2 regions of the Neomoorella humiferrea genome follow, and region 2 is predicted to be linked to the other one. Evidence: riboswitches for the same ligand, from Rfam matches in the RefSeq annotation. Region 2 holds a riboswitch; the other holds the start of a gene.
What was found. Region 2 has a riboswitch for cyclic di-AMP ahead of eam (glutamate 2,3-aminomutase). Riboswitches for the same ligand answer to the same signal wherever they lie in the genome.
Positions count from the first base shown of each region.

Region 1: it holds a riboswitch for cyclic di-AMP, as region 2 does, so the genes downstream of both, MHFGQ_RS07460 (alpha,alpha-trehalose-phosphate synthase (UDP-forming)) here and eam (glutamate 2,3-aminomutase) in region 2, are expected to answer to the same signal.

Region 1 is NZ_CP136419.1:1,441,855-1,446,273, forward strand. It holds gene MHFGQ_RS07455 (IS110 family transposase) at 350-1,579, shown strand; cyclic di-AMP (ydaO/yuaA leader) riboswitch at 1,794-1,944, shown strand; gene MHFGQ_RS07460 (alpha,alpha-trehalose-phosphate synthase (UDP-forming)) at 2,046-3,503, shown strand; gene otsB (trehalose-phosphatase) at 3,478-4,227, shown strand; gene galU (UTP--glucose-1-phosphate uridylyltransferase GalU) at 4,252-4,419, shown strand, end outside.
Region 2 is NZ_CP136419.1:378,923-383,341, reverse strand. It holds gene MHFGQ_RS01995 (flagellar motor protein) at 1-579, shown strand, start outside; gene MHFGQ_RS01990 (OmpA/MotB family protein) at 551-1,309, shown strand; gene eam (glutamate 2,3-aminomutase) at 1,351-2,634, opposite strand; cyclic di-AMP (ydaO/yuaA leader) riboswitch at 2,715-2,869, opposite strand; gene MHFGQ_RS01980 (DedA family protein) at 2,928-3,515, opposite strand; gene MHFGQ_RS01975 (phosphatidylserine decarboxylase) at 3,512-4,228, opposite strand; gene MHFGQ_RS01970 (hypothetical protein) at 4,222-4,419, opposite strand, start outside.

The DNA of each region.
Region 1 (4,419 bases), 1.1 Mb from region 2:
TCCCCCTCCTTGTATGATATGACCAACGGTTAAATTTCCAGTTGGTCATTTATTTTGTCATAAAAAGTGTTTGACCTTTGAGGTATCCTTTGGGACAATCACGGTAGAACCGTGGCGGGGCAGTTTTCTCCCTCCTGCACTTTCAAGTGCTTTTTGAGACTGCTCCCCGGGCCTGACGGCAACCGCTTACGCGCGGGTCGCACGCCCTTTAGAGGTTCTCCCTTCAGCAAGGAGCTACGCACCAGTCTCTTAAGGGTCGGTGCTCATCAGCAAGGTTGCTGTTACGTCAGGTTCCCAGGGATACCCCAATTTTGGTTTGCTATTTCCCCGGGAAAGGAGGTGTTTTGCTATGGGAAAAACTCTTTTTGTCGGTATCGATATAGGGTCCGACACCAATGTGGTGCGCATCCTCGACGATACCGGCGAAGATGTCTGCGGTTTTAGCGTTTCCAACGACCTTCCCGGAGCTGAAAGGCTTGTGGAAAGGATTGTTACTGAAGCTGAGCTCATTGATGCTGATAAGGTTAAGATTGGCATGGAAGCTACTAACCTGTATTGGTGGCACCTTTCCCAGGCCCTGCATGAGGCCCCTGAACTCTCGGCTTTTGATGCGGAAATAGCGGTGATTAACCCTAAGGTAATTGATGGTTTTAAGCGTATCTATCCGGATATGGCTAAGACCGATTCCTTGGATGCCCGGGTTATTGCTGATTGCTTGCGGTTTGGACGGGTACGTCCAACACCTCCTCCTGATATGACCTATGCTCCTTTGCAACGGCTTACCCGGTTTCGCTATCACCTGGTCAGTAACCTCACTCGTGAGAAGAATAGGGCCCTCAATCTGATATTCCTTAAGTTCTCTACCTACCAGAAGGAGTGCCCCTTCTCCGATTTGTTCGGGCAGGCCTCCCGGGCCGTCGTTGGCAACCTCACCCCTGATGAAATTGCTAATATGCCGGTGGAAGAACTGGTCGATATGATGCTTGAGCACGGTAATAACCGCTTGAAGGATGTCCCGGAGATGGCCAGAGTTATTAAACAGGCGGCCTGCAGTTCCTACCGTTTAAACCCTAAAATGCGGGATGCTGTTGATGTTACCCTGGCCATGTCCCTGGAAACCATCCGCTTCTTTGAAACCCAGCAGAAGAAAATCGACCAGGTCATTGCTAAAGAACTTAAAGCCATTCCCCAAACGTTAGATACTGTTCCTGGTATCGGGCCAGTTTACTCTGCCGGCATTGTAGCCGAAATTGGTGACATCTCCAGGTTTAAGAACCACAATGCCCTTGCTAAATTTGCGGGCCTGACCTGGCGGCAGCATCAGTCTAGCAAGTTTTCTGCCGAGGATATCCCCTTAACCAGGTCCGGTAATTATTACTTACGGTACTACCTCATTGAAGCGGCTAATTCCGTCCGGGTGCGGGAGCCGGAATACGCCGCGTTCTACCGCAAGAAATTTACCGAAGCCAGGCATCATCACCATAAACGTGCCTTGGTCTTGACTGCCCGCAAGCTCGTGCGCATGGTCTTCACGCTGCTGAGTGAGGGCCAAATTTACCGGCAAAGGAGGTTGGGTTAAACTTTCTTTAAAGTTTACTTTTAGTGTTTGTGCTGGCAATTATTGTCTCGGTTTGCCGGCTTGGTTTTTTATTGCCTTTTTTACATTTTGAGACATTAAAATTTCCAGTTCAGGGTCTTGACATTTTACCGCGGGTCTCTTTTGTTATATATTACCAATAGTGTAGAGGAATATTTGCATTTTGTTACCATTATGATATAATATAGTCTGTATATATCCCATCACGCTGAATTGCGGTAAAACAACCGTAAGCGGGGGAACCAGTTTTTCGGGGGTGAATCTTGCCGGCAGCGGCCGGCGAGTAGGGCGTATAAATTTTACGTCCGAACCCGTCAGCTAACTTCGTAAGCGTGGAGGGTATATATTGTTATTGAATTTCCCCGGTTCCCCCGGGGTTTAACTTTATTTTAAAGGAGTTGAGGGTATCTCGACAACGGCACAGGTCAAAAAAAGGAGGTATGCCAAAGTGGCTAAAAAACAAACAGCTAAAATCATCATGGTTTCCAACCGGGGAGCGTACAATCTTCAAGCCACTGAAAGCGGTATCCGTCCTGTACCGGCCATCAGCGGCCTCGTTTCGGCAGTTGAACCTCTTTTAAAAGAAAAGGGAGGCGTGTGGATAGCCTGGGGTGGACGTGAGGCTCCACGGAAAAACGCCACAGGCCTACGGTTACCAGTACCCCAGGACGATCCGCTGTATTCTTTTCAGGAAGTTCCTTTAACTGCCGAGGAAATAGAACTTTATTATAATGGTTTCAGCAACGGCGCCCTGTGGCCCCTGTGCCATTATTTTTTAGAAAAATGTAGCTATAAAGCAGCAGAATGGGAGACATATGTTAAGGTTAATAACAAATTTGCCGAAGCTGCTCTCTTGGAAACAACGGAGGGCGATGTTGTTTGGGTAAACGACTATCACCTGGCCCTCGTTCCTTCAATCATTCGTAACCGTCAACCCAAGGCAAAACAATTCTTTTTCTGGCACATCCCCTTCCCCCATCACGATCTTCTGTCTACCCTTCCTTGGGCGTCCCATATCCTGCGCGGTCTTTTGGGAACCGATGTGCTGGGTTTTCATTTACGGTCGTATGCCGACAACTTCCTTAATGCAGTCGCGTCCCTGCTGGACGCCGAAGTGGATTTTGAACATAATACCGTCTACTGGCAACAAAGGTGCATTTATGTAGGGGCCTGGCCTATGGGTATCGATTACCACAACTTCCGCCGCCGGGCCATGGATCCGGCAACTGTATCCAGGGCGATGGCCCTTCGCAGTCAATTCAATGTAGAACGCCTGGCTTTGAGCGTAGAAAGGCTGGATTATACCAAAGGTATAGTGGAAAAACTCCTCGCCTGGGAGCGTTTCCTGGACAAATCGCCCAAATGGCGTGGCCGGACCTCCCTGATTCAAATTGCGGTGCCCAGCCGTACCGCCGTACCGGCTTATCGATTACTAAAGGAAGAAGTCGAAGCCGTGGTACAGCGCATTAACCATCGCTTCGGCCAAGGAAGCTACCGTCCCGTACATTTTTTCTGGCAGGGGATACCTCGTCAGGAATTGGTATCCTATTACCTTGCCGCCGACGTCATGCTGGTCACCCCTCTGCGCGACGGCTTAAACCTGGTTGCCAAAGAGTATGTAGCTTCCAGACGTGACGGCAGCGGGGTTTTGGTGTTAAGCCGTTTCGCCGGTGCCGCCCAGGAATTGAAGGGTGCCGTCCTCGTCAACCCCTATGACCTCGACGGTATGGCCGCCCTCTTTACCAGGGCCTTAAATATGGATCGCGAAGAACAGGAAAAAAGGATGCGTCTAATGCAGGAAAGGGTACGCCGTTACGACATCCGCTGGTGGTTGGGCTGTTTCTATCAAGCCATGATGGCCGCCGAAAGGGAAATTTCCCATGTCTCCGAATCAACTGGCAGCTAAAATTCGCGCCGGCGGCGAAGTGCTTTTAATGTGCGATTACGACGGTACCCTTGTCCCCCTGGCCCCGCACCCCAGTTTAGCCCAACCCGGGCCCCATCTTTTAGATTTGCTGCGGCGCCTTGTTATGAGGCCCCATTTACATATGGCCGTAATCAGCGGCCGCAGCCTTGACGAATTGCGGGAACTCCTGCCCGTTGCAGGTCTTTATCTTGCCGGTCTGCACGGGGCGTACGTGTTAACCCCTGACAAACGGGTTGTAAGCCTTATTCCTTCAGGTAAAGAAAAAATCCCCTGGGCGGAAATTTTTAAACTGGCCCAAAAGTTAACGGCAGGCCTGCCGGGATTTTATCTAGAAAATAAAGGCGAGGCCGTAGCCATCCACTACCGGCTGGTCCCTCCCAAAACGGCGGCGTCGGTTTTACATGAGTTCCGGCGGTCCATGGAGCCATATCACATCTTCGGCATCGAATTCCTTGAAGGAAACAAAGTCCTCGAAGTGCGCCGTCGTGGTATCAATAAAGGCCTAGCGGTAACCTACTTTATCAAAAAATGGCCCAGGGCGCTGCCGGTTTATTTGGGTGACGACAAAACCGACGCCGACGCTTTTTCCGCCCTGCCCCCGAACGGCCTGGCAGTCCGCGTCGGCAACGTACTTACCACTGAAACTCCCTATTTTTTACCTTCGGCGAAAGAAGTCGTCGAACTTTTAGCCCACTTGGTTTAGCATTTTTTAGTGAGGTGGTAAGATGTGGCACTTATAAAGAAGGCAGTTATTCCCGCCGCAGGCTGGGGCACCCGCTTCTTACCGGCCACTAAAGCCCAGCCTAAAGAAATGCTCCCCATCGTCGATAAACCGGCCATTCAGTTTATTGTAGAGGAAGCCGTTGCTGCGGGAATGGAAGACATTCTAATTATA
Region 2 (4,419 bases):
GTCAATTATGCCGTTTTAGCCCGCAGGGAAGGCTTTGTCCGCCTGGAAAAGGAGCTGGAAACCATCGACGACTCCTTTCTGCGTACCGCCCTGCAGCTGGTGGTGGACGGCACCGATCCCGAACAGACTCGCAATGTGTTAGAACAGTATATTTACGCCACCGAAGAACGCCACGCCACCGGCATCAGCATCTTTGAAGCCGCCGGCGGCTATGCGCCCACCATGGGAATCATCGGCACCGTCATGGGTCTAGTTCACGTCCTAAGTAATATCAGCTCGCCGGATAAACTGGGGCCTTCCATAGCTATGGCCTTTATCGCCACCCTCTACGGCGTTTCTTCCGCCAACCTTTTATGGCTGCCCCTGGCCGCCAAACTCAAAAACAAGGCCGGTAAAGAGCGGATTTACCAGGAAATGGTCCTGGAAGGGGTGCTGGCCCTGCAGGCCGGCCGCAACCCCACCCTCATCCGCAGCACCCTTCTCGCCTTCCTTTCACCGGAGGTACAGAAAAAAATCCTAGGAAGGAGCGGCGGAAAGGAGGAAGGGACCGGTGGCCAGGCGCGGCGGCGAAAAGGTTAAACACGACAATAAAGAACGTTGGCTTTTGACTTATTCCGATCTCATAACCCTTTTAATGATTTTTTTTGTGGTCATGTACTCCATCAGCAGCCTCAACGCCCAGAAAATGGCCGCCCTGGCCAGTTCCCTGGCCCAGGCCTTCCTCGGCGCGCCGGCGTCTGGAATTTTTCCCGAAGGCGGCCTGCCGTCCCTTGTTGCCGGTACGGAGCCGGCCATGGACAGCGGCACTGGACTAGAAAATAACGAAGAATTAACGGAACTAGCCGGGGTAAAGGCTAATCTGGAACGATACATAACCCAGGAAGGCCTCCAGGATCAGATTACCCTGACCAACCAGGAACGGGGCCTGGTTGTCAGCATGTATGATACCATCCTCTTTCCCCGGGGCTCCGCCGAATTAACCCCCGAGGCCCGCGCTCTGCTCCGCCAAATTGGCAGGGCCCTGGCCGGCTTGCCCAATTACCTGCGGATCGAGGGCCACACCGACAATCTGCCCATTCATACCAACCTCTATCCTTCCAACTGGGAGCTGTCGACGGCCCGGGCCATCAGCGTCGTTAAAGTGCTGATAAACGACGCCGGCATTAACCCCGAACGCCTTTCAGCGACGGGCTACGGCGAGTACCGCCCGGTAGCCCCCAACGACGGGGAAGCCAATATGGCCCGCAACCGCCGCGTCGACATCGTTATTTTAAAAGAGGCCTACAACGTTACCGAACCCCACCAATAAAATTGCAAAGCGCCGGGTCGAGTACCGGCGCCTCTTTTTTACTATGCTCCTGCTCGCTTATTCCTGCGGCCCAAATTGGGATAGAGGATGGTGCGTTTTTCCCACGTCCGCAGCACGACATGATCTTCATTACGGGCCAAAACGTACTGGGGTAAAATGGGCGTCTTGCCCAGCCCATGGGGGGCATTGATTATATAGGTAGGTACGGCCAGACCGGAAGTATAGCCGCGCAAATGCTCCATTATCTCCACGCCTTCTTCAATGGTAGTGATAAAATGGGTCGTGCCTTTGACCGGTTTGGCGTGGAAGATATAATAGGGCCGTACTCGGATCTTCAACAGTTCCTGATTGAGTTTTTTCATTATAAAGGGATGGTTGTTGATGCCATTTAACAGCACCGCCTGGTTCCCAAGGACCACCCCGGCCTGCACCAAGCGGTCGCAGGCAGCCTTCGCCGCCGGCGTAACCTCCCGGGGATGGTTAAACTGGGTATTGAGGTAGATAGGCGGGTGCTTGGCCAGTATCCGGCATAATTCCGGCGTGATACGCTGGGGCAAGGTGACCGGTACCCGGGTGCCTAAACGCTTTATTTCCACATGGGGAATGTTGTCCAGCTCCGTTAACAGCCAGTCTAAGGTAGCATCGCTCAACATCAAGGCATCGCCGCCGGTGATGAGGACGTCGCGTATCTCTTCATTCCGGCGAATGTATTCAATAGCCTGTTCCAGCTCGCGGCGGCTGCGGCTGCGGTCTACCTCCCCGATGTTACGCCGGCGCTGACAGTGACGGCAGTACATGGCGCACTGGTTGGTGACGTTGATGATCAGCCGGTCGGGGTAACGACGGGTTATAGCCGGCGCCGGTGAGGTCAACTCTTCGTCCATGGGATCGAGAACTCCTACCTCATCCTCCAGCTCGGCCGCGCCCGGCAGAGCCTGGCGGCGAATGGGACATTCGGGATCATTTCCCATTAAGGACAGGTAATAGGGCGACACGGCCCAGCGATAGGTACGTTCGACGCGCAAAATAGCTTCTTTCTCTGCTGCAGTAAGGGGGATTAATTCCTCCAGGACGGCCACCGAGGTAACCCGGTTCTTTAACTGCCAGCGCCAGTCCTGCCAGTCGTCTTCCGTAGCGCCGAAATATGCCATTATCCGCCGACGGTTGGCCTCAATTTCATCAGCCGCTTCGAAACCGCTGGGGATGGAAGCCCTGGCGTCCAGGTAATCTACAATCCTGGCCTTCAACTCGGCCGCCCTCTGAAGAGCAATTTCCCTCTTGGTCTCTCTACTCATCAGCCTCCCTTTGCTGGGGTAAATACTCATAATGTTTACCTCCTTTCACAAAATAAAACCCCGGTTGAACCGGGGTTTTGGGCGCACGAAAATTAAAGGGGTACATTACCTCTTTCACTTTCCACGCTTACGAAGTTAGCTGACGGGTTCGGGTCGAAAGCTAACCCTACCCCGCACCCGGTTGGTTTTAAACCGGAGGCGGGGATTCACCCCAAAGAATTGGTTCCCCCGTTCCCTCGATCAAGGGATTCAGCGTTTACGTATTCTGTTGTTAAATAATTTTAACATATATCCTTATACTTGTCAAAGTAATTTTATACCATTTATTTCCATGAACGGCGCCAGCAATAATACAGCGAAGCGACGGTGACCGTCAATGCCACCAAGATGAGAAGGGCATCCAGCCACCAGGTGGCATAACGGCGGTAAAGGTGCCACCATCTAAAGATGAAATGGGCTCCCTTCCAATTGGCGTATTGCCAGGCCAGGGTCCAGGTGAAGGCGCCCAGGGCCGAATAAAGGGCATAGGGGCCCAGATTCATCCCTACAACTCCTGCCGTCAAAATAGTGGGCGTCCTGATGGGCCCGAACCAGCGAGCTAAAATTATAACCGCCGCGCCGTAACGGCTCAGCCACTCCCGCGTCAAGGCCAGGCCTTCCTCTTTCCAGCCGCGGCGAAAAAGGCGTGTCATCAGGCCCCGCCCGGGCCTGGCCCCCAGCCAGTAGCCCAGCAGGTTGCCCAGGAGATTGCCAAGGCTGCCGACAGCAACCGCCGCCCAGAAATTCATTTCGCCGCGGTCGATTAGATAACCGGCGGCCAGGAAGACGGGCTCAAAGGGGACCCCCGGAACGCCCATACCCTCGACGAGGAGCAAACCGAAAAGGGCTATGTAAACATGCAAAGCGTTCACTGCCCCGCCCCGCCCGCTCCCCGATAACGCGCCACCACCGTCCGGGCGCCGTAAACCTGTTGACCGACCCGCACGGTGATCTCCACGTCCCTTGTAAAAATTATCAGGTCTACCTGGGACCCCCGCTCTATAAAGGACACCTTCTGCCCCCGGGAAACGACCTGGCCGGGAGTGATGAAACACCGGATCTTGTTGACAAACTTGTCGGCTATCTCCACTAGGGCAATTTTAACGTCGCTGTTCTCGAGAAAAATGGTCATCCTTTCATTGACCAGCCGGTAGCGATGGGCAAATAAATCAACTGCCCGGCGAAGATAGGTCAAACGAATATATTCCCATAGATCTACCATAGGTAAATTTATCTTCGCCGGGGTATGGACCATGCCCTCCACCCGGGCATCGATGGGGGCATAATTGAAATGAACGTCCAGGGGCGACATGTAAATGCCCACGATCCAGCCCTCTTCACCAAACCCCGGCGCTTTCATTATTTCCGTAATGGGAATGGGGCGTCCCAGTTTTTCCGCGACCACCCGGCCGTCGGCAAAGGGTTTGACGTAGACCACTTGGCCGTCGGCCGGGGCAAGAATAAGCCCTTCTCCTGCAGGCGCTATGCGTAACGGATCGCGATAAAACCATACGTGGCGCAGGTACCAGAAAAGCACCCCAACGGCAAGAACGATGACCACCAGGATTTTTCCCAAAGTTACCATTCCGACCACACTTTCTTTAAATTATACGGCATTTTGGGAAGGTAATAACCGCAAAAACCGGCGATCATGAGCGGCCATCTCACTTTATACGGCTTCACCGGACGGGGAACAAAAAGACCGTTACGGTAGCCGTTGTCCAGGGCAGAATACACGGCCAGGGTTCCCTGCCGCAGCCAGAGGTCCTTGACGGC